Regions from separate parts of the Rhodococcus sp. NPDC055024 genome, predicted to be linked through region 2. Evidence: riboswitches for the same ligand, from Rfam matches in the RefSeq annotation. Region 2 holds a riboswitch; each other region holds the start of a gene.
What was found. A riboswitch is a leader RNA that binds a small molecule or an ion and turns the genes downstream of it on or off. The one in region 2 is predicted to bind cobalamin.

Region 1: it holds a riboswitch for cobalamin, as region 2 does, so the genes downstream of both, ACWF6P_RS14535 (ABC transporter substrate-binding protein) here and ACWF6P_RS15120 (FecCD family ABC transporter permease) in region 2, are expected to answer to the same signal.
Region 3: it holds a riboswitch for cobalamin, as region 2 does, so the genes downstream of both, metE (5-methyltetrahydropteroyltriglutamate--homocysteine S-methyltransferase) here and ACWF6P_RS15120 (FecCD family ABC transporter permease) in region 2, are expected to answer to the same signal.

Annotation. Positions count from the first base shown of each region.
Region 1 is NZ_JBSGVT010000006.1:4,623-12,262, forward strand. Features, by position in the region: gene ACWF6P_RS14515 (DUF1254 domain-containing protein) at 1-1,020, shown strand, start outside; gene ACWF6P_RS14520 (SDR family NAD(P)-dependent oxidoreductase) at 1,073-1,864, opposite strand; gene ACWF6P_RS14525 (hypothetical protein) at 2,032-2,190, opposite strand; gene ACWF6P_RS14530 (siderophore-interacting protein) at 2,347-3,204, shown strand; cobalamin riboswitch at 3,246-3,426, shown strand; gene ACWF6P_RS14535 (ABC transporter substrate-binding protein) at 3,485-4,498, shown strand; gene ACWF6P_RS14540 (class I SAM-dependent methyltransferase) at 4,499-5,251, shown strand; gene ACWF6P_RS14545 (FecCD family ABC transporter permease) at 5,248-6,288, shown strand; gene ACWF6P_RS14550 (ABC transporter ATP-binding protein) at 6,285-7,058, shown strand; gene ACWF6P_RS14555 (hypothetical protein) at 7,084-7,640, shown strand, end outside.
Region 2 is NZ_JBSGVT010000006.1:128,718-136,357, reverse strand. Features, by position in the region: gene ACWF6P_RS15140 (hypothetical protein) at 1-151, opposite strand, end outside; gene ACWF6P_RS15135 (cation diffusion facilitator family transporter) at 180-1,130, opposite strand; gene ACWF6P_RS15130 (alpha/beta hydrolase) at 1,138-2,076, opposite strand; gene ACWF6P_RS15125 (TetR/AcrR family transcriptional regulator) at 2,225-2,737, shown strand; cobalamin riboswitch at 2,754-2,889, shown strand; gene ACWF6P_RS15120 (FecCD family ABC transporter permease) at 3,007-4,014, shown strand; gene ACWF6P_RS15115 (ABC transporter ATP-binding protein) at 4,011-4,829, shown strand; gene ACWF6P_RS15110 (ABC transporter substrate-binding protein) at 4,826-5,887, shown strand; gene ACWF6P_RS15105 ((2Fe-2S) ferredoxin domain-containing protein) at 5,884-6,585, shown strand; gene ACWF6P_RS15100 (aldehyde dehydrogenase) at 6,918-7,640, opposite strand, start outside.
Region 3 is NZ_JBSGVT010000007.1:102,844-110,483, forward strand. Features, by position in the region: gene ACWF6P_RS16430 (MarR family winged helix-turn-helix transcriptional regulator) at 3-569, opposite strand; gene ACWF6P_RS16435 (ABC transporter substrate-binding protein) at 973-2,571, shown strand; gene metE (5-methyltetrahydropteroyltriglutamate--homocysteine S-methyltransferase) at 2,630-4,894, opposite strand; cobalamin riboswitch at 5,054-5,262, opposite strand; gene ACWF6P_RS16445 (helix-turn-helix domain-containing protein) at 5,358-5,795, opposite strand; gene ACWF6P_RS16450 (response regulator transcription factor) at 6,012-6,641, opposite strand; gene ACWF6P_RS16455 (sensor histidine kinase) at 6,638-7,640, opposite strand, start outside.

The sequences.
Region 1 (7,640 bases), 120 kb from region 2:
GGTACGAAGAGCGGAGACTTCCTTCTCGTCCCACCCACCTGGACGGGAACCCCGGCGGCCCAGACCACGGTGATCAGATTTCCCACGAACATTGCGTCCATCGTGGGCCGGTGGGCATGCGGTGGCGACGACGACCTCCCCGCGGTGCACGCCTTGCAGGACGCCACCACCCTGACCGTCGCCGACTCCACCGGGACCCCGGCCGGTCTCCCAGTCCCCGACGCCGGGGTAAGCCAGGACCTCCTGTTCCTCGAGAAACTCCGCATCTGGTCACAGGCCTTTCCGCCGGCCCCGCGCGATCGAGAACTCCAGGAATCGTTCTCGCCGATCGGCATCAACGAGCCCGGTGCTTCTCCCTATACCTCACACTCTGCCGACTCGCTCTCTGCCGACGAGGCGGCCGCGTTGGCTGACGGATTGACGATCGGCGAGAAGAACCTGCTCGAGGCCCTCACGAAAGGCTCCAGCCCCGAAGTCAACGGATGGAAGCTCACATTCCACGCCTTCGACTACAACCTCGACTACTTCGAGGTCGGCACAATCGACGATCCACAATTCAAGATCGCCGATCCCAGGTTGCGCATCGTCGAACGCGCCGCGGCTGCCAAGGGCGGGCTGTGGGGCAACCACCCTTACGAAGCGGCGTACATCATGACCTACATCGACGATCAGGGCGAGCAGTTGAACGGAACGCGTACCTACACAATCAGACTCGACCCCACTCCGCCGGTGAGCGCCTTCTGGTCGCTGACGATGTACTCGGTGCCGGACTTCTTCCTCGTGGCGAACCCCGTCGACCGATACTCGATCGGCGACCGCACTCCAGGAATCGTCCACGACGCCGACGGTGCGTTGACGATCACGATCAGCCACGAGGAGCCGAAAGATCCCACGGCGAAGGCGAACTGGCTGCCCGCCCCGCGCGGGGATTTCCGACCGGTACTGAGAATGTACGAACCTTCGCCCGCCGTGCTCGATCAGTCCTACGTCGTCCCCGCCATCACTCGCTCGCGCGAATGACGGCTCGCGTCTGACGGCCTGCCTGGGGGTAGGCCGTCAGACGGACTCAGAATCAGGCGTGTGTGCCGCCGTCGACACGGATCTCCGTGCCCGTGATGAAGGCACCATCGTCGGATGCCAGCATCGCGATAACTCCCGCAACACTTTCCGGCCCGGCCATGGGGGCACCACTGGACTCCAGATCAGTGCTCAGAATCGGTGACAACTTGCCGAAGAGCGACCAGTCGGTGTCTTCCGGCAAGTACGACGCCGTGGTGTCGGTGATCCCGCTCTTCACACTGCCTGGAGCCACCGCGACGGCACGCAGACCCTGCTTGCCGTATTCGAGAGCCAGTGCGTGAGTGAAGGACTGGATTCCTCCCTTACTCGCGGCATACGCGGCCATGTACGGGTGCGCGAAGGCAGCGGAGGTGGAACTGAAATTCACCACGACTGCGTTGCCGGTGACGAGGAGAGCTGGCAGTGCCTGACGAGTGACGAGGAAAGTGCCCGTCAAGTTCACGGAGAGCACCTGATTCCACAGGTCCAGCGAGGTCTCGTGGGTGTGCCCACCACGCAGTATCCCGGCGGCGTTGACCAGTACGTCCAATCCCCCGAGAGTCGAAATCGCCTGACCCACAGCCTCGATGACGGAACTCTCGTTACCGATATCGACGACGAGGGTGTCGAGGCGATCCTCCGTCGAAGCATGTTCTGCCGATTTCCGGGTGTTCGCCAAACCCTGCTCGGAGATGTCGGCAGCGACCACTCGGCCACCTTCGGCGAGCAACCGCAGCGCGGTGGCCTGCCCGATTCCAGATCCTGCGCCGGTGACGAGAATACGACGACCTTCGAAACGATTCATTGCTGTGTACCTTTCACGAAAACGAGTTGGCTGGTATTCCAGGCGCGGTGGCGCCGACACTCACAAACTCACCCGCGAGAAACTTCAGGTACGGGAAATGCGCAGCACTGCAACAGGTGTGGCACTGCGAAATCTCAGCGAGGCAATGCCCGCCGAAGTGGCGAATGTCAGACGGATCCGGCCGGTGCGGCCAAGGCTCTTTCGATCCAGACGAGACCAGAGGGGCGGCGGTCGATCGCCTTACGCCCCCGTCGGAATGTTGCTACGCCGAATCGGGCCGTGCGCAGTGCACGGCCGGAAGCGAGAGAAGAGCGGCGTATGGACATCACAAGCACGGTAGCAGCGCGAGCACAGGTCGCTCAAACGCGTTGTTCGCGGAGCGTGTCATTTCAGGTAAGCAGATGTCGCTTTCGGACAACTTCAATTACTTAGGCAGCACTAACCTGATGGCACCTCGACAATCCGATCCAGGAGCGCAACCGATGACACATGCAGACGCCACGAGTACAACAACTTCCCCGACGACCGTCCTACGCACCGCCGACCACAATCGCGGACTCAACGACGTTCTCGCGATCGTCGAGGCAATGGAGCGACCGAGCGACCGTCTGCTGCGGATCACTGCTCGCTTGAGCGAGTCGACCGACGATCCGACCTGGTCACGCCCGAATGTAACCGTACGGATGAATCTCGGGCCGGCCTTCGACGACGCTTCGCGCGTGCACACGGTGCGTTCCTACGATTCAGCGAGCGGATCGATCGTCATCGACGTGGTCCTGCACGGACAGACCAGTCCGATGATGAGATGGGCGGCGGCGTTGACCGTCGGCGACACCTTCGGCCTCACCGGTCCGCGGCCACACTTCTTGATCCCTGATGTTCCCGGTCGACGTATCGCACTCTTTCTGGACGGCACCGCAATACCTGCGTTGCACTCGATCATCGAGCAGTTGCCTACCGACGTCGCCGGAATCGGCTGGGTCACAACAGATGACGAGGTCGCCTTCGCCGAACTACCCACCCTCCCCGGCCTGGAACTTCACCGCGTCAGGGTCGATCTCGCCGAGCCCGACGGCCCACTGACGACGCGGGCGCGCGAGCTCACCGATCCCGAGAGCTACGTCGTATGGGGCGCCGGTGAACGCAGTGAGATGCGCGCAATACGGAAGCACTTTCGCTCGACCGTCGGACTCGACAAGGACGACGTTGCGATATTCGGGTACTGGAAGCAGGGCATCAGCAACACCGAGATCGACCTCCGTCGACGCGAGAACTACGAGCGCATCCTCGCCGACGGCGGATCCCTGACCGACATCGACGACCTGGCCATCGAGATCTGATTGCCTCACACTGGCCGACCTGACCGGCAGTGCACTGCGGTGATAAGTTCCTCTGTGCCAGCAGACCTCCACACAGGGGGTCAGGGAATCCGGTGTGAATCCGGAACTGACGCGCAGCGGTGAGGGTGACCGCCCGGGCTTACGCCACTGGATGAGAATCTGGGAAGGCGCTCGGGTGGGGCGATCTCGAGTCCGAATACCGGCTGGCAGCAGGGGTCAACAGGCGCCTGTTCACACGGTAACGGGCTCCGCGTACGAGCCCCTGCGAGAACGAGATTCCATGCGTCTGTCCAGACTTCGCCTACCCGCCGCTGCCGTTGCAGCCCTATTGGGCGCATCGTTGGTCGCCTGTTCCTCCGACGACAGTGCTGTCGAACAATCAAACACTGCCGAACAATCCAGCGCCTCAGTCCAGAATTGTGGCCGAGACGTCACGGTGGAGCGACCGATCGAACGGGCGATCGCGGTAAATCAACCGGCGGCCGAAATGCTGTTCGCGCTGGGAGTGCAGGACCGGATGGCCGGCTACGCCATGAGCGATGACGACGTCCTCCCCGAACTGCGCGAGGCGCGTGGTCAGGTGAAGGCCTTCGACACCGAGTTCCCGTCATTCGAGAGTGTCCTCGAACGCGAACCCGACATGGTCTACACGACCTTCAACTACACGTTCACCTCGGAAGGCATCGCCGACCGGACCAAGTTCACCGACCTCGGTGTCGCGACATATCAGTCTCCCAGCGAGTGCACCGGTCAGGATGCCGAGCAGAGCAAGGCCCTCACGCTCGACGACTTGTACGACGAAATCGACGACGTGGCAACACTGTTCGATGTCAAGGACAAAGGTGTCGAGCTCACCGAGAGTTTGAAGGATCGCGCGGCCACCGCCACGGCGGCACTGGGAGCCGAAAACGTAACGCTGGCGTGGTGGTACGCAGCCACGAAGACTCCGTACTTCGCCGGGTGCTGCGGTGCACCGGGAATCATGACCGACGCGGTGGGTGCGAAGAACGCCTTCGACGACAACAAGCAGTACTGGCCCGAAATCGGTTGGGAGAGTGTGCTCGATCGAGACCCGACCGTGCTGGTGCTCGCAGATCTCGACCGCGGTGGAGACGGCGACAGTGCCGCAGACAAGATCGCGTTCCTCGAATCGGACCCGGTCGCCAGCAAGCTCACCGCAGTGAAGAACAAGCGTTACATCATCCTCGAAGGCACGACGATGGATCCCTCGATCCGCAATGTCGGTGGCATCGAACAGCTCTCCGACGGGCTGCGCCAGTTGGGTGTGGTCTAGATGTCCGCGGAGATCAGAGAACTGGTGTGTCAGTGGGACGACCAGCAAGCGGCATACATCGCGGATCGCGAGAAGCGCTTCGACGTGATTCTCGACGTTCTCGAATTGCAGCACGCGCACACCCCGTTCACGGTCGTCGACCTGGCCTGCGGGCCGGGTTCACTGAGCGCCCGGATTCTCGAGAGGTTCGAGCACGCGAGCGTTGTGGGGATCGATTACGACCCGATGCTGCTGGAGCTCGCCCGCCAGTCGTCGACTCGTTTCGGTGACCGACTGCAGCTGATCGACGCAGACCTCGCGGGAGCCGATTGGCCGACTACGGTCACTGCGCCGGTTCAGGCGATTGTGTCGACGACCGCACTGCACTGGTTGCAACCGCAGCAGCTCGTCGAGGTGTACCGGCAGTGTCGCGAACTGCTGAGCCCTGACGGTGTCCTGCTCAACGGTGATCACTTTCGCTTCGACGGCCGCTCCCCCGCCATAGGGCGATGGGCGAAAGCTCACGACGAGCAGACGCAACGCACCGCTTTTGCGGCCGGTGCTCCCGAGTGGGGCAGCTGGTGGGACGGGCTGCGGGCCACTCCCGGCATCGGGGCACTGACCGGGGAGCGTGAGCGCAGATTCGCCGGACGCGACGCCACCGCGCCCACTGCCGTCGACTTCCAGTTGGCGGCGCTCGCGCAGGCGGGTTTTCGGGAGTCGGGAACGGTCTGGCAACTGTTCGACGACTACGTGGTCTACGGCGTGAGATGACGACAAGCGTTCGGCTGCGTGACAACCCGAAAGCCGTCACCCTGCTGTGGGTGATCGGTGTTGTCACGCTGGCCGGGTCGGCCGCCGTGGCGATCACGTTGGGGCCGGCCGGTCTGTCGGTCGGCGAGGTGGCCTCGATCGTCGTGGGCCATCTCGGCGGTACCGCGGCGGACGTCACCCCTATTCGCGACGGAATCGTGTGGGATCTCCGTCTGCCGCGTACTCTGCTCGCCGCGCTCTGCGGTGCCGGCCTCGGGTTGTGCGGAGCGATCATGCAGTCTCTGCTTCGCAATCCACTGGCCGATCCCTTTGTCCTCGGTATCTCGTCCGGCGCCTCGACCGGCGCCGTTCTGATCGTGATCCTCGGAGTGGGGTCAGGGGTGGTCGGACTGTCGAGCGGCGCCTTCATCGGCGCGGTGATCTCCTTCGCACTGGTGCTGCTGCTCGCCCATGCGGCCGGCGGCACACCGGATCGGGTGATCCTGGCCGGTGTCGCCGCGACCCAACTGTTCTCTGCGCTCACCTCGTTCATCGTCATCACCTCGGCTGATCCAGAGCAGACCCGCGGTGTGATGTTCTGGCTCCTGGGCTCACTCGGCGGCGCCGACTGGCTCGATGTCGCGCTCTGCGCAGCGGTGGTGGCAATCGGCCTAGTGGTCTGTCTGACTCACTCCCGTGCACTCGACGCGTTTGCCTTCGGTGAGGACGCCGCGTCGTCGCTGGGAGTGAACGTGTGGCGGGTACGGCTGACCTTGCTACTGGCAACAGCTTTGATGACCGCAGTGATCGTGAGCGTCGCAGGCGCCATCGGCTTTGTTGGCCTCGTCCTCCCGCACGCGGCGCGCGCTCTCGTCGGTTCGAACCACCGCCGACTCCTGCCCGCATCGGCACTGATCGGCTCCATCTTCCTGGTCTGGGTCGACGCCGTGGCACGCACAGCCATTGCGCCGCAGGAACTCCCGGCCGGTGTGGTGACCGCGCTGGTCGGTGTGCCTGCGTTTGCCGTCATCCTCTGGAGACGGAAGGCCAGGCCATGACGCTCGAAGCTACCGGTATCAGCTGGCGGGTCGGCGGGGCGCTCATAGTCGACGACATCGCCGTCTCCCCCACCACCGGAAGTACAGTGGGGCTCCTCGGCCCCAACGGTTCGGGAAAGTCGACGCTGCTGAAACTTCTTGCCGGGCAGAATCGTCCGACGTCCGGAATGGTGACCCTGGACCGAACTCCGTTGTCCGACTGGAAACGGCGCGACGTCGCGCGCCGAATCGCCACCGTCGACCAGCACAGCAACACCGAGATCGATCTGACTGTTGCCGAGGTCGTCGAACTCGGACGCACACCGCACCGCGGTCTGTGGGGCGGGCAGTCCGATTCCGATCGTGACGCCGTCCGCGCAGCGATCGAACACACCGACCTCGCCGGCATGCTGGACCGGTCGTGGCACACCCTGTCAGGCGGGGAGCGACAGCGCGTCCAGATCGCACGCGCCCTCGCCCAGGAACCCCACGAGTTGCTACTCGACGAACCGACCAATCACCTGGACATCAACCACCAACTCGAATTGCTCGCGCTCGTGCGACGCCTGCCCACCACCACGATCATGGCATTGCACGATCTGAATCTGGCCGCCATGTTCTGCGATTCGATAGTGATGCTGAACCGGGGATCCATCGTTGCCCACGGAAGCCCGACCGAGGTCCTCACCGCCGACCTGATCGCCGAGGTCTATCAGGTCGACGCCGAAGTGCGCCTGGATGGTCCCGGAGGCGTACCGACCGTGCGATACCTTCCGCCTTGCCACATGTAACCGTTCCGAGTGCGAATATGGATACGTGACCCTCGATGATGTCGCCGACGAGCTGTACGGCCTCGACCCCGGCGAGTTCGTCGAGGCGCGTACACATCATGTGAAGGCTGCCCGTGAGGACAACGACCGCACATTGGCGGCGGAGATCGGAAAACTTCGGAAGCCGACCACCGTGGGCTGGTTGGTCAATCTCATTTCGCGCGATCTACCGAAAGATCTGGATGCACTTCTGGCGCTTGGCGAATCGCTACGCGATGCCCAGCGCCATCTGTCCGGCCCGGACCTGCGCCGACTGACGACACAGAGGCAGCAAGTGGTGCGGAGTCTCGCCCACAAATCCGGTGAGATTGCCGCTTCCCGTGGAAAAAGCGTCGGCGAGGATTTGTTGCGTGATGTCGCGCAGACCCTCAATGCCGCCCTGGCCGACGAGGAGACTGCCGCACAGGTTCGACTCGGACGGGTCGTGACCGCTGCGAGTTACAGCGGTTTCGGACCCTCCGGGCTCGCCGTGGTGAAGGAGAAATCACCGCAGCACGCCGCGGTTGAAGAGCCGCAGACTCCGACGTCGAGAACTCCGGACCT
Region 2 (7,640 bases):
GCGCCATTTGCGCGTCCCGAAATGGTACGTAGGCACCCTGGTAGACGATGGTCTCGTCAGGGCTGGTCATCACGTCGATCAGACTGCCCACCAGGGGAATTCCCCCGACGACAAATCCCAGAACCATCAGAATCACGATCAGTGCGCGCATCGAACGAGCCTATCGCCCAGCCGAAAGTTCAGACGGTGATCGACGGTTCTTCGGGCGTCGAGAGAGTCAGGATCGCCCGCACGACGCGTGGGCTCTGCTCGAGTGAGCGTTCGAGTTCGCGCAACGTGTGCGCCACACGGGATTCCACGTAGTCACCGACCAGATCGACGCTGGCTACCAGGTACACCTGCCGGGGCCCGAGGTATTCCATGCGCAAGAACGTGATTCGGTTGATCTCGGGTAGTTGAGTGAGGGCTTCGACGGCTGCTGCCCGCAGCGTCGGTGAGGCCTCTTCGCCCACCAGGAATCGGCGGTTGCGATCGATCAGGATGATCGCGATGACTCCGAGAAGTATGCCGACGAAGATGGAGCCGAGGGCGTCGGGGATCGGCGAACCGGTGATCTGGTGCAACAGAACACCGACGAACGCGATGACCAAACCGATAAGTGCCGCAGCATCTTCGGCGAACACGGCCCGAGTCGTCGGGTCGGATGTGTTGAGTGCCTGGGTCATGACGTCGCGGTTCACGGCGGACGCTTCGTTTCGGAGTTGTTTGTACGCCTGCCGGAACGAGATGCCTTCGAGGATGAACGAGACGCCGAGGACGGCGTAGGCGACACCGAAGTCGGACGCCGGTTCGGAATGGAACAGTTCCTGGATGCCATGGGTGATCGAGACACCCGCGCCGAGTGCAAACAGTCCGAGGGCGGCGAACATCGACCAGATGTAGGCCTCCCGGCCGTACCCGAGTGGCTGGTCTCGGTCGGGAACCCGTTTCGAGCGGCGGTTCGCGATCAGCAGCAGCACTTCGTTGCCGGTATCGGCCCAGGAGTGGGTCGCCTCGGCGACCATCGAGGCAGATCCGGTGACGATGGCGGCCGCGGTCTTGGCCCCGGCGATCAGTGCGTTCGCCGCAAACGCCAGTACGACCGTCGTGGTGCTCTCGTCGGCCGATGCTTCCGTTTCGGTGCTCACCATTCTCAGGCTAGGCGGGTGACGACGGTTTCGTGCGGTGACGCTCGGCGACGGAGCGCAGCAGTGTGGCGACGGCGTCGTGGAACTGCGTCAGGCCCGGCTCTTCGACGGGAAAGTGCCCGCACCCGTCCAACATCACGGATTCGGTGGGTGCGTTGATACGGCGAAGGAACTCCAGGCTCAGCTCGGGCGGTGTCCATCGGTCGTCGGCCGGGTGGGTGAGCAGGACAGGCGTCGTCCGAAACGATTCGGGCGCGGTGTGCTCGAACGAGAAGTAGCTGCTGAGGAATCCGAGTGGTACTCGAACGCCGCCGCCGCGCGGATCCGTCGCACACAGCGTCGAGAGTTCCCGATTGCTGCTCATGTTCGCGACGTCGGCGACCCAACGGATGGGTACGCGGATCCGGCCCACCAGCCGATCGGTGCGGCGCATCAGGGGAGCGCCGTAGACACCCATCGGGGCGAGCCGCGCTGCGGCAGCTCTGGCTGAGGGATTCGACGGATCGAGCAGGCAGGTAGCGACAACGGCGTCGGCCAGACCGGTCCGCGCGGCCACCTCGTAGGCCAGCAGACCGCCGATGCTGGCTCCCAGCAGTACCAGCGGCCGATCATCGGCTGCCTTCTCTGCTCGGACGAGATCGCAGAGAAGATCGACCCACTGCTCGTACCGGACGCCGGCGGGGTCGGCTGCAACGGTGTCGCCGTACAGCGGAAGGTCGGGGAAGAGGACTTCGGCGCCGAGTTTCACGCCGATCCCGGCAAACGGCCACAACGCGCCCGAGTACCCGCCGGCGCCGTGGATGCCGAGAACACGAACCGGCGCGTGCGGCACCACCGCCCGTGCGACGTGGACGGTATTGCCGTTCCACTCCCACCACGTCGGGGTCGGCGCCGGCATGTGGTCGGCGTACCGGGCGGGCATAAACTTCGAATAATCGGCGCTGGTCACCTACACAATTCTCGATACCGGCATCGCGGCTGACAACTCGCATCGGAGGACCGTGTCGACTCTGCGGAAAAGGCCCTCCCAGCAGCGCTCCAGGGCTACGTACGACGCGATCCTGGAGGCAGCTACTCGCGTTTTCGCTTCGGAGGGCATGGCGGCGACCACCAACCGGATTGCTGACGAGGCAGGCGTGTCGGTGGGCTCGCTCTACCAGTATTTCGGAAACAAGTACGAGATCCTCTCCGAGTTGGCGAACCGTCACGTGAGTGCCGCGCGGGAAAGTTTTGCGGTCTGCCTTTCCGACATCGTCGAGCGCGAACTCTCCCTCGACGACGCCGTCAGGATGTTGGTGGAGTGCGCGGTCGCGGTGAACAGTAAACCGCGACAGTTCTTTCACCTGCTCTACGATCAGGTTCCGCGTACGCCTGAGCTCATCGAACAGGTCGAAGGAATGAATCGGCAACTGGTACTAGGGTTTTCGGAGGTGTTGGAAAGCCGTGGATTCAGTGCGCAGGACGCGTTGTTGACCTCGCGGCTGACCGTGACTGCCGTGGACAGTCAGGTGCATCGGGTTGTGCTGGAATCGGATTCACCCGAAGAACTTCGGGTGCGCACGGAAGCCGTCGTGCGGCATGCGAGATCGATGATCGCGTCGGAATCCTGATCCAGTGTCGAGAATGGTGACCGCCGTCCGTTATGGTTCTGACGTCATCATCGAGGTAATGGGAAGTCGGTGCAATTCCGGCGCGGTCCCGCCACTGTGAGGTCGTCCACGCGTCGACCGTAGCCAGACACCACCCTCGTTGACGTTGTGTCATGCCACGAGGATGGATCGGTCACACCATGAATGCTGTTGGCGGAGCTCTGTCTCCACCTACCCACCTGCCTTCGCCGAAGGCTGGTGCACCGCGAGGACGACTCAGTCCGGGTATCGTGCTGCCCGCTCTGCTGGTCGTCACCTTGCTCTCGGCTGTGTGCGCATTGGCCTTCGGATCCGAGATGCTCCCCGTGTCCACCGTGGTGGACGTGGTGCACTCGCGCTTCGGAGGCCCGGCCGTCACACGCTCGGATCTTGCGATCGTGTGGGGGATCAGGGCACCTCGGGTGCTGCTCGGTCTGGCTGTCGGCGCTGGTCTTGCCGTTGCCGGCGCGGTGGTGCAAACCCTCGTCCGCAATGCTCTTGCCGATCCCCACCTGCTCGGAGTGTCGTCCGGCGCGAGTGTCGGTGCTACCGCCGTCATCACCACCGGACTGTTCGCCGGCGCCGGAGTATGGGCACTCAGCCTCGGTGCGATGATCGGAGCTCTGGGAGCTGCGATCCTCGTCTTCACCATCGCGACGCTGCAAGGCGGCATAACTCCGCTGCGATTGGTTCTGACCGGCACTGTTACCGCATCTGCGTTGTCGGCCATCGCGAGCTTTCTGGTGCTGCGCACCAACGACTCCCAGGCTGCGCAGTCCGTATTATTCTGGCTCCTGGGAAGTTTGGCCGGTGCCTCCTGGGACAAGTTGTGGGCGCCGGCCATCGTGGTGGTCCTGTTGACGGCAGCGGTGTTCGCGCTGCACGGTTGGTTGGACGCACTGGCGGCCGGGCCGGACGTCGCGGCTTCCCTCGGTATTCCCATCCGAACCCTGCGAAACGTGTTGTTCGGAGTGCTGGCAGCGTTGGTCGGCACGATGGTTGCAGTGTCCGGTGCGATCGCCTTCGTAGGCTTGGTCATACCGCACGTGACACGCATGATCGTCGGAGCCAGACATCGAGTGGTGTTGCCGGCGGCGGCGCTGATCGGGGCGTCGTTCCTGGTGTGGGTCGACGTCGTGGCGCGGACGTCGTTGCGGCCGACCGAGATCCCGCTGAGCGTGGTGACCGGAGTGATCGGTGCCCCGCTGTTTCTTCTGCTTCTCGGCCGTCGGCGCTACCGATTCGGTGGTAGTTCGTGAGCACCCGTGCACTGCCGCTGACTGCGTCCGGAGTAGTTGTCCGCATCGACCGTCGAACCATCGTCAAGGGCGTCGACATCGTGGCTGACGCCGGCGCAGTGGTGGGTGTGGTCGGTCCGAACGGCTCGGGCAAGTCGACCTTCTTGCGTGCTCTCGCCGGTCTCGGACCGATCGCCGGCGGTGACGTTCGCGTCGGCGGCGAGTCCGTGCACGCGATGTCGGCGCGTTCGCGGGCCAAAGCGATTTCTTTTGTGGCGCAGGAAGAGCAAAGTCCCGCCGACCTGTTGGTTCACGAATACGTGACTTTGGGGCGCACCCCACACGCAAAGCCCTGGAGCGTCGGCGGAAAGCACGAGAATGCCGTCGTCGATCGTGCTCTGGGCGAGGTCGGAATGATCGAGCACCGGTTCTCTTCGATGGACACGCTTTCCGGCGGTGAGCGTCGGCGGGTGTTTCTCGCCCGAGGTCTCGCGCAGGACGCCGGCGTACTCATCCTCGACGAGCCGACCAATCATCTCGACATCCGGCATCAACTCGAACTGCTCGATCTGGTCCGGTCGTTGGACCGGACGGTGATCATGGCACTGCACGACCTCGATTTGGCTGCAGCAGTGTGTGATCGGGTACTCGTGCTCGCGGACGGAGTTGCCAAAGCCTTCGGTCATCCCTCCGATGTACTCACCACCTCGGTGGTCGCAACTGTTTTCGGCGTCGAGACTTTCGAGCTCGTGAACCCTGCGACAGGCCGTTCACATCTCGTATTCGAATCACGAAATTCTCAACCACAACTCACATTTTCGGAGACTGCACTTTGATACACGTCAAGACCCGCGCGTTGTTCGGTGCGGTCGCAGCCGCGACAGCGTTGTTCGCCGTTTCCGGCTGCACGGCGACCGCACCCGTCGACGAAGCCGCAGACAAGACTTCGGTCACGCTGGAGAACTGCGGAACGGAAAGCACTTTCCAACTTCCGATCGAAAAAGTTGTTGCCACAAGCAATGCGGCCAATATCGGCACCATTCTCCGAGTCGGCGGACTGGATCGTCTCGCTGCGGTCGTGTTGAACACCAACAACGACGCGGTCATGGATTCGATGTTCGGTCCTGGAATCGCCGACGTTCCACACCTGGACGGAACGATCACGATGGAGACGATTCTGGGTAAGCAGGCGGACCTGGTGGTCGGCTCGTACAGCGGCTTGTTCAAGGGAGCGTCCGGTGTGACGCCGGAATCGCTGCAGGGCAACAATATCGACTCATATGTGATCTCCGACAGCTGTCGGCAGAGCGCCGCCGCGGATTCCGCGCTCGGAACGATGGGTCCGTGGGATGCCCTCCGTGCAGACGTGACGAATTACGGAAAGCTGTTCGGAACCGAGGACACCGCCGCCGAGGCGCAGACCGAATTGGATTCGCGTTTGGCACGTTTGGAGTCGGCACCGGATGCGGGCGACAAGCCGAAGGTGCTGATCTACGACAGCGGTGAAGAAGATCTGTACACCAGCGGAGGTAATGGAGCCCCCAACGGAATCATCGATGCGGCCGGGGGAACCAATGTGTTCGCCGACGTCGACAACACCTGGTTCAAGGCGAGCTGGGAGACCGTCGCGAAGTCCGAACCCGACGTCATCGTGATCATGGACTACAAGAAGAGTGCCGACGAAGTACAGGGCAAGATCGACGCGATCAAGAGCCGAGAAGGTCTACGTGACCTCGACGCCGTCAAGCAGAACCGCTTCGTCGTACTTCCTCTCGCCATGTTCACCAGCGGATTCCCCAACATCTACGGCGCGGAACAGTTGCGCGCGAAGATCGAAGAGTTCGGGCTGGCTCCGTCGAGCAGCATCGACTGGACAACCGCGCCGTCGGCATGAGCAACAACCGGTGCTCGCGTCGGGTGATTGTCGTCTTACGGCCGACTGTCAGCGGCCTGGACGAGTCGGCTGCACGACGGATGCTCGCCGCTGTTCAGGCGGGCACCGACGTCGACGTTCGCGTTGCGTACCTCGATGTCGCTTCGCCGAGCCTGCACGAGGAACTCGATCGAGCCCTTACCGATGACGTGGGCAAGGTCGTGCTGATTCCAGTTGCGGTGCCGAGGGATCGGTACCTGCTCACCTGGACAAGCAAGGCGGTTGCGAACTGGCGCGAAACCCGAATCGACGCCGAACTGGAAGTGACGCTCCACGAATCGGAATCGCTCGAAGGTGCGGTGGCCGGGCAGGTGATCGACGAACTCGACTCGGCGGGAAAGCCGATTACAGCGAGTCCGGCGTCGTACCGCAGTCCGGCGTGGTCGGTGATCGAGCAGCACGATACACATCTGTTGGTGTGCAAGGGGCCCCGCTGTATGGCGTACGGAGCAGGACCTCTCCACCGGGCGATGAGCGCGGCGGCCAAAGGTACTTCGGCAAAGGTGACGGGGACCGGTTGCCTGAGCCCGTGCAACCTGGGGCCGTTGGTGATCGCCAACCCCGGTGGCACCTGGTTCGGTCATGTGGACGCCGGAGACGCCGACGCGTTGGTGTCCGGTCTCGAGGATCAATTGGTGGATCACGTTCTGGACCGGTAGATGCAGGGTCGGTGAAAGCAGAGAACCCGCTGGGCGCGAAGTGCGCTCAGCGGGTTCTGGTGTCCTGTCTCAGGAACCGAAGGGCAGGGTTCCCGGCGGGATCTGGTATCCACTGCTGCCGACGGAGGCGCTGCCCCAGAGTGCGAGGAAAGCGTTGATGGCGTTGGTGAGCATATGAATGTCCTTTGTGAGATGACTGATTCGTTTTCGACGGTACCGGGTGGATCTGTGGATTCGCTGGGGGCTGGCACCCTTTTCACGGGGTCGGCACCCGTTCCGGCAGGTCGGAACGGGTGCCAACTGTCAGCAAAGGGTGCCAACTCCCGGGTGGGTCAGCCCACGTAGCCGGGCGGCATGAGTACGGACTTGGTCTCGCAGAAGGCCTCGAGGCCCTCAGGTCCGTTCTCGCGGCCGATACCGGAGTTCTTGTAACCACCGAACGGTGATCCGGGATCGAAGGCGTACCAGTTGATCGCGTAGGTACCCGTGCGGATCTGCGCGGCAACTTCGAGTCCGTGATCGATGTCGGTGGTCCACACCGATCCGGCGAGGCCGTAATCCGAATCGTTGGCGATCTTGATGGCCTCGTCCTCGGAGTCGTACGGAATCACCGAGAGAACGGGTCCGAAGATCTCCTCACGTGCGATGGTCATCGAGTTGTCGACGTCGGCGAAGATCGTCGGCTCGACGTACCAACCCTTGTCCAGACCGGCGGGACGTCCACCACCGAGTACGACGCGTGCGCCTTCTTCCTTGCCCTTGGCGATGTATCCCTCGACGCGCTCACGCTGCTTCTCAGAGATCAGCGGGCCGAGTTGTGCTGCAGGATCGGACGGATCGCCGACGGTCATGAAGCCTGCGGCGGTCTTCATTCCCTCGATGACCTCGTCGTAACGCGAACGGGGAGCGAGGATTCGGGTCTGAGCGACACAGGCCTGGCCGGTGTTCATCAGGCCGGACATGACGAGCATCGGCATTCCGGCGGCGATATCAGCGTCCTCGAGGATGATCGCGGCGGACTTGCCACCCAGTTCGAGGGAGCAGCGCTTGAGGTT
Region 3 (7,640 bases), on a different contig from region 2:
CGTCAGTTACGTCCGCGTACGTCGAATTGGCTGCGGTTGGTGATCAGTTTGTCCAGGAGCATGACAAGGATGCGCTGTTCGGCTTCGCTCAGGACGCTGACCCAGGCGTGCTCGCGTTCGTTTTGCTCGCGAAATGCCTCGACCATGGCTTCTCGGCCCTTGTCGGTCAGGTACAGCTGGACAGAGCGTCCGTCGTTCTCGGTGGGGCGGCGATCGATCAGTCCGTCTGCCAGCAGGGACTTGGACAGGTTGGAGACCGCGGCTCGACTCATCCCGGTGAGCCCGGCGGCAGCCTTCGGCTCGATCGGTCCGGCGAGCCAGGTGACGAACAGTAGTCGGAACGACGACCATGACCAGCCGCGAGGGCGGTGGATCGACGACTCGAGATCGTAGGTGACGACGTTGGAGGCTCGATTGAGCGTCAGGAGTACCTCAGTGGCCAACTGGTCGCGAAATCCGTGTTCTGTGGCCAGTCGCTTGTTGGCCAGTTCGATGAACGACCAGAAGTTCAGTTCGCCGACGGTTGTCAGGTCATCGGTTGCCTGGTTGTCGGTCCTCGGGTCATTCATGGCCTAACCCTAGCGCGATCGGGTGGTTCAACACTTAATTAATGTGTGTATTACTTCTCTGGACTGTGACGAACCTTGGCGACTCGGAAATTCGAGCGCTAGTCCGAACGATCGTGATTGCGCAAGGCGGAGACGGCGGCGGACGGGAGATCGAGCACCCTTCGTGCTGGGATCAGTTCGCCGAGGCGCAGTGGAAGCCTCGACGATGCCATCTGGTTGGTGTTCAGCGGACCAGAGTCATCTAGAATTTGATTCTCTTTTCCTCGTCAATATTGTGAATCATCGTCTCAGCTTTGCGAAATCGCAGACATAGAATGAGTCCTTACCTAGAATTCACTCACAAATCTGTCGGGTGTTGGATCCATGAGATCGACGTGTCCGTGAACTGTGAAAGTGAGTCGCAATGAAGCGCTCGTACCGAGCTCGCGCTCGAATCTGCATGGTTGTCCTGGCGTCGGCGACACTGGTGGTGACCGGGTGTGCGAGTAGCGGCCAAGGTACGACCACGGATGCATCGGACGTGACGGCCGGAGTTGTCGGCGACCAGAACGACGGGGGAGAGCCACGCTCGGGTGGCACGGTCTCGTTTGCGACGTACAACGGAATCAGCAGTCTCGACCCAGCAGACCGTCAGGACGGCGGCGCTACCGGTGGTAGCGAAATGGCAGCCATTTACGACCTTTTGATGCGCTTCGACACCGCTGCGGGAGAATATGTTCCCCACATGGCGCAGTCTTTGTCTGCCAACGACGACAACACGGTGTGGACACTGAAATTGCGCGACGGTGTCACCTTCAGCGACGGCACCGCGATGGACAGTGCAGCAGTGTTGTGGAGCATCGATCACTATCTGCAGAAGAAGGGAACTCACGCGCTGGTGTGGAAGACCGCTGTGCGCGAGATGAATTCACCGGATCCGAGTACGGTCGTCTTCACCTTGGCGCAGCCGTGGGACGAGTTCCCGATCATGTTCACCACTGGTCCCGGCATGATCGTCGCACCCTCGTCGATGGCAACCGGCACTTTCGTCCCGGTCGGGGCAGGCCCGTTCACCGTCGAGAAGTTCGCTTCCCAAGACGAATTGGTGCTCGCTGCCCGTACAACGTACTGGGACGGGGCGCCGTATCTCGAGAAGTTGCGCTTCCCGGCAATTGTCAACGAGAAGAGCAAACTGGAGGGCCTACACACCGACGGAATTCAGGTTGCCTATCTGAAGTCTCCCGATTTCATTCACGAGGCTTTCGAAGCCGGCGATCCGGGATTTGTGTACTCGGCCAGCATGGCCGGAGTGCTGGCGATCAATCAGCGCGACGATCGGGCGGCGAAGGACGAGCGTGTGCGAAAGGCGATCGTCGCTGCGGTGGATCCGAATACGTTCAACGAGCGGGTTCAAGGCGGCTTCGGTGAACCTGGCACTGACATGTTCGCGTCGTGGTCGCAATGGCACGGTTCGGTGGCGGGAAACGGTTTCGATCCCGAGGCTGCGAAGAAGTATCTGGCCGAGGCGAAGGCCGACGGTTACGACGGAAAACTGACCTACGTCGGAATGAACGACCCGGCGACGCAACGCAGCGCGCTGACGTTTCAGTCGCTCTTGCAGGCAGTGGGTTTCACGGTCGACATCACCTACGCAACCAGCATCAACGATCTGATCTCCATGCTGTATGCCAAGCACGACTACGACGTGTCCTACTTCGCGTTCAACGTTCTCGAAGAGTCACCGTTCGTGCGTATGTACGGCAATCTGTTCAGTGAGTCGCCGTCGAATATCCTCGGCTACAAGAACGCTCGGATGGACGAGTTGCTCGGCAAACTGCAGACGGCGTCGGGGGAGGAAGAGCGTCGAGCCGTCATCGACGACATCCAGACAGTAGTCAACGAGACGGCGCCGATGGCTGTGGTCAACTCCGGCAAGGTCTTCATTCCGTGGCGCGAGAACGTGCACGGAGTGACGCCGAGTGCGGACGGAATTCTGCTCTTCGGCAATACGTGGTTGAGCTGACCCCCGTGCGCCTTTTTGGTAGTGCCCACTACCGAAAAGGCGCACAAGGGCTTTGCCCCTAAAGCTCCGCTCGGACCAACTTCGCGGCTTCGACGAGGTTACGCAGCGACGCTTCGACCTCGACCGGTCCGCGGGTCTTCAAACCGCAGTCCGGATTGACCCACAATCGTTCGACCGGAACGGCTTTGAGTGCTTCGCGCAGCGACTCGGCGATCTCGTCGACGCTCGGCACACGCGGTGAGTGGATGTCGTAGACGCCCGGGCCGACGCCGAGGTCGAACCCGACCGAACTGAGATCGTCGAGCACCTCCATGTGTGATCGAGCCGCCTCGATGGACGTGACGTCCGCGTCGAGACCGGCAATGGCACCGATCACCGCTCCGAACTCGGAATAGCACAGGTGCGTGTGGATGGCGGTGGAATCTGCGACGCCCGAGGTGGCCAACCGGAAAGCGCCGACGGACCAGTCCAGATAGGCGGGCTGGTCTGCCGCACGCAGTGGGAGTAGCTCACGCAGTGCGGGTTCGTCGACCTGGATGATTCCGATACCGGCGGCCTGCAGATCGACCGTCTCGTCTCGAATGGCCAGTGCGACTTGATTTGCCGAGTCGGCAGGCGGTTGGTCGTCGCGGACGAAGGACCAGGCAAGGATGGTGACGGGCCCGGTGAGCATGCCCTTGACCGGCTTGTCGGTCATCGATTGTGCGTACGTGATCCAGTCGACGGTCATCTGCTTCGGACGCGAGACGTCGCCGTACAGAATCGGCGGACGCACGCAGCGGGTGCCGTACGACTGGACCCACCCGTTGGCGGTGGCGAAGAACCCGTCCAACTGCTCCGCGAAGTACTGGACCATGTCGTTGCGTTCCGGCTCACCGTGAACAAGTACGTCGAGATCCAGCTTTTCTTGGAGCGCAACAACTTCGGCGATCTCGGCGCGCATACGGTTGACGTACTCGGCTTCGTCGATCTCGCCCTTGCGCAGCGCCGCGCGAGCGATGCGGATCTTCGACGTTTGCGGGTACGAGCCGATGGTTGTCGTGGGGAGCGGCGGAAGAGAGAGCAACTCGTCCTGGGCCGCACGGCGTTCGGCGGCGGGTGCTCGACCAGTTGCCGAGTTCAGAACGGCGTCGAGACGGCCTCGAACACTCGCGTCGTTGAGTCTGCGATCGTCCTTGCGGGTCGAGGCGGCCGCTCGCGCCAGAGCGAACTCGTCCTCCACCGATTCCCGACCCTGTGTGAGAGCAGTTGCGAGAGTGACTACTTCCTTGACTTTCTCGGTTCCGAACGCGAGCCACGAGCGCAGTGCCTTGTCGACCCCGGCTTCCGCGTCGAGCGTGTACGGAACGTGCAGCAGAGAGCACGACGTCGAGACGGCAAGCGTATCGACGCTTCCCAGCAGAGCGCCCAATGTGCTCAGTGCCGAGTCCAGATCCGACCGCCAGATGTTTCGTCCGTCGACCACTCCGGCGACGACCAGTTTGCGGGCGAGTTCAGGTACGGAGCCGATCGAATCCTGACCGGCCACCAGGTCGACGGCAAATCCTTCGACGCCGGTCGAAGCAAGTGCGGGCAACGCGTCACGCAGCGAACCGAAGTACGACGCCAACAGAATCGACGGTCGCTCCGAAAGCGCCGAAAGCTGTTCGTACGCAGCGCGTGCCGCTTCGATCTCCTCGTCGGTGCGATCGCCCACGAGTGCCGGTTCGTCGAGCTGGACCCACCCTGCACCGGCCTTCGCGAGCCGGCCGAGTAGGTCCGCATAGAGAGGGAGTAGTTCGTCGAGCCGCGAGAGCAGCGGCTCGTCTGTGCCGACAGCCTTCGAGAGCAGCAGGAAGGTAACCGGTCCGATGACGACCGGGCGGGCCGCAATGCCGTCGGAAAGCGCTTCTGCCAGTTCGGACAAGACCTTGGACGGGTCGAGTTCGAAAGTGGTGGACGGTGAGATCTCCGGCACCAGGTAGTGGTAGTTGGTGTCGAACCACTTCGTCATTTCCAGCGGCGCAATGGTGTCCGTCCCACGGGCAGCTGCAAAGTAGCGGTCCAACGGATCGGTGACGGGCGCGACGCGATCGGGTAGTGCGCCGAGAAGAACTGCGGTGTCGAGCATCTGGTCGTAGAAGGAGAAGGTGTTGACCGGGATTGAGTCGAGGCCCAGGTCACGGAGGTCGGCCAAGCCCTGCCGACGGAGGTCACGGGCCACGCTCTGCAAGGCGTCGGCGTCGATGCGCCCCGCCCAGTAGCTTTCGGTTGCCCGCTTGAGTTCTCGATGAGGACCGATGCGCGGTGAGCCCAGCACGGTCGAAGTGAATGTCGTTGTCACGGAGTTTCTCCAGATTGCCAATGCATTGATGGCCACTGCCGGCAGACGGGTACACCTCACGAGACCTCGAGTTTCGGCAGGCAGCACTGCCCGCACCGCACACGAGGTCCGATGGAGATCTACACGCCCATTCCACGAGGCGGTGGACCGTCGGGCACGGCGTGCCCGACACAGTCGGCAGGTCTTCGGACTCGCGGGCACTCGATCGAGTTGGATCGAACCTACTGGCCGTCGCTTCCCAGGCGGATGCCCAGTGCACATAAACGGCGGTCGTTCCTGCTTACCGCTGCGGGACAGTCCCGGATTTTCACCGGGTTCCCTCTCACTCCGACAGCTTGCGCTGACGGGGCTTCGACGCCGGGAACGGTCTTCGGGGCTCCTCATGACCGTGCCGGGCGAACCAGCTGCATCGACCAGCATAAGGCCAACCCTCCCTGAGCAGTCAAGGAGAGTCGACGAAGCACTAGGCGCGTGACATGTAGGAATTCGAGTCCGGTGGTACGCGCGGAAGATTCTCCGAGGAGCGCAGATTTTCCGCCATTTCCACGAGCAGATCCTGCGACGACGGTGAGAGGTCGACGACTCGCGAGGTGAGGTTTCGCAGGCGCACGTTGTGCAACTGTTCGAGTAGAGAAAGGTCAGCTTCGCCACCGGAGATGGCGGGCGGAGTGTGGTCGGACGGGGCGTAGAAGTAGTCCGGATGGACGTTGAAGAAGTGCGCGAGGGCGGCAACCACTTCCGGTGACGGATTGGTTCGGACGCCGGTGCGCAGTTGTGACAGATACGGAGTCGAGATGCGGCAACCGAACTCGGTCATGCCGCGAACGACCATCGCATTGGTGACGTGAAAGTCGGCAGTCTCGAACAGCGAGTTCAATCGATCGTTGAACTGGTTCGACATGAGACGCCCCTTCCCCGTTACACAGGCTCCGTCAATTCAATTAACTGCATCATAGCCAGTTATCGAACGATTAGCTGTTTCGGACTTGCGTGACCGGGTAGTTTTCCGGGCAAATCCCTAGGGTATAAGGTCCCTACTTTGAGTGATCTGGACAAATTGCCATCAATGAACGAGCGGCGAACTATTTGCCGGGAAGCGGGTTCTCGCCCGTCCTGATCAGAGCCAGCCGTTCGACTCGGCGATTCTGACGGCTTCGGCACGTGTCGTGGCGCCGGTTTTACCCATCGCGGCCGACAGGTGATTTCGAACCGTTCCGGGGGAGAGGAAGAGTTCCGCCGCGATGGCTGCCACGGGCGCGCCGTCGTGCGCGGCCCGGAGAACTTGGGTCTCACGTTCTGTCAGGGGCGACTCGCCGCTGACGAGGCTGTCGGCCGCAAGGGTGGGATCGACGACGCGCAATCCGGCGTGGACACGTCTGACGGCGTCGGCAAGCTGCCTGGCGGGCGTGTCCTTGACGACGAACCCGCCGGCCCCGGCGTGCAGGGCTTTGCGAAGAAATCCGGGACGTCCGAACGTGGTGACGATCAGGACTCGAGTGTCGGGTGCTGCCTCGCGAAGGGCTGCCGTCGCGGCAATCCCGTCCATGCCAGGCATCTCGACATCGAGAAGTGCGACATCCGGGCGGTGCTCGAGAACGGCGGCCACTACCTCGTCACCGCGGCCGACCTCGGCCACCACGGACAGGTCGGATTCCAGATCGAGCAGCGCGGCCAGCGCTCCTCGCACGAGTGCCTGGTCGTCCGCCAAGAGCAGCCGTATGGATGCCCGCTCGCCCTGGTTGCTCACACTTTCTCCTGTTCGACTACCTGAAGTGCAAACCCCTGCGGCTGGGGATGAGTGATGATCACTCGTGCGCCCGACGCACCGGCTCGCTCTCGCAATCCGATCAGACCGTTGCCGGAAGACGCCGACCCGGCCCCGTGTCCGTCGTCGACGACAGTCGCGCTTTTCTCGTCGACCGTGATCCGGCAGTGTGTTGCCCCGCTGTGCCGAACCACATTGGTCACGCCCTCACGGATCGTCCATGCAAAGAGTTCACGAAGGCGCGTAGGAACCATGTCGGTACTGCTCGGCACCTCGTCGTCGATCCCTGCCGCACGCAATGCCTCTCGCGCACGGGCTATCTCGACGGGCAGCGAAATCCCACGAAATCCTTCGACTGCCGAGCGGACGTCTGCCAACGCGTCGCGAGAGAGTCTTTCGAGGTCGTCGAGTTCGCTGCGCGCACGTTCGATGTCCACGTCCAGTAAGCGGTTGGCCAATTCGGCTTTGATCGTGATGACGGTCAGTGAGTGCCCGAGTATGTCGTGCAGATCGCGCGCCATCCTCGTTCGCTCCTCCGCGATCGCCCGCTGCTCCTGCTCTTCACGTTCATGGAGCATGGCGAAGTTACGGCTGATGAGGGACATGATGCCCCACGTCGCAAATGCGGCCGCGCAGACACCGAGTGAGAGGCCGGAGTAATTTCCCCACCCTGACGAGAGGCTCACTATCTCCACGGAGGCCGCGAACACCAAGGCGAGAATGCCGCCCGCGACGGTCGGGAGCAGCGTCACCGCTGTCACCGCGAGATACGGTGCGGCCGCCAATCCCGTCGGCCCGACGCTGACGATCATCGCAGCGGCCAGCGCGGTCAAGGCGGCCAGAGCCAGTGCAGCTTCGCGAATCGTCGGCCGAGTCATCGTCATTCGTCGCCGCTGCTGCGTGGTGGCGAAGGTGTAGAGGTAGAGCGCACTGAAGGCGATCGTCGCGAGAATCCCTGTCCAGCCGCGCAGTTCGTCGCGC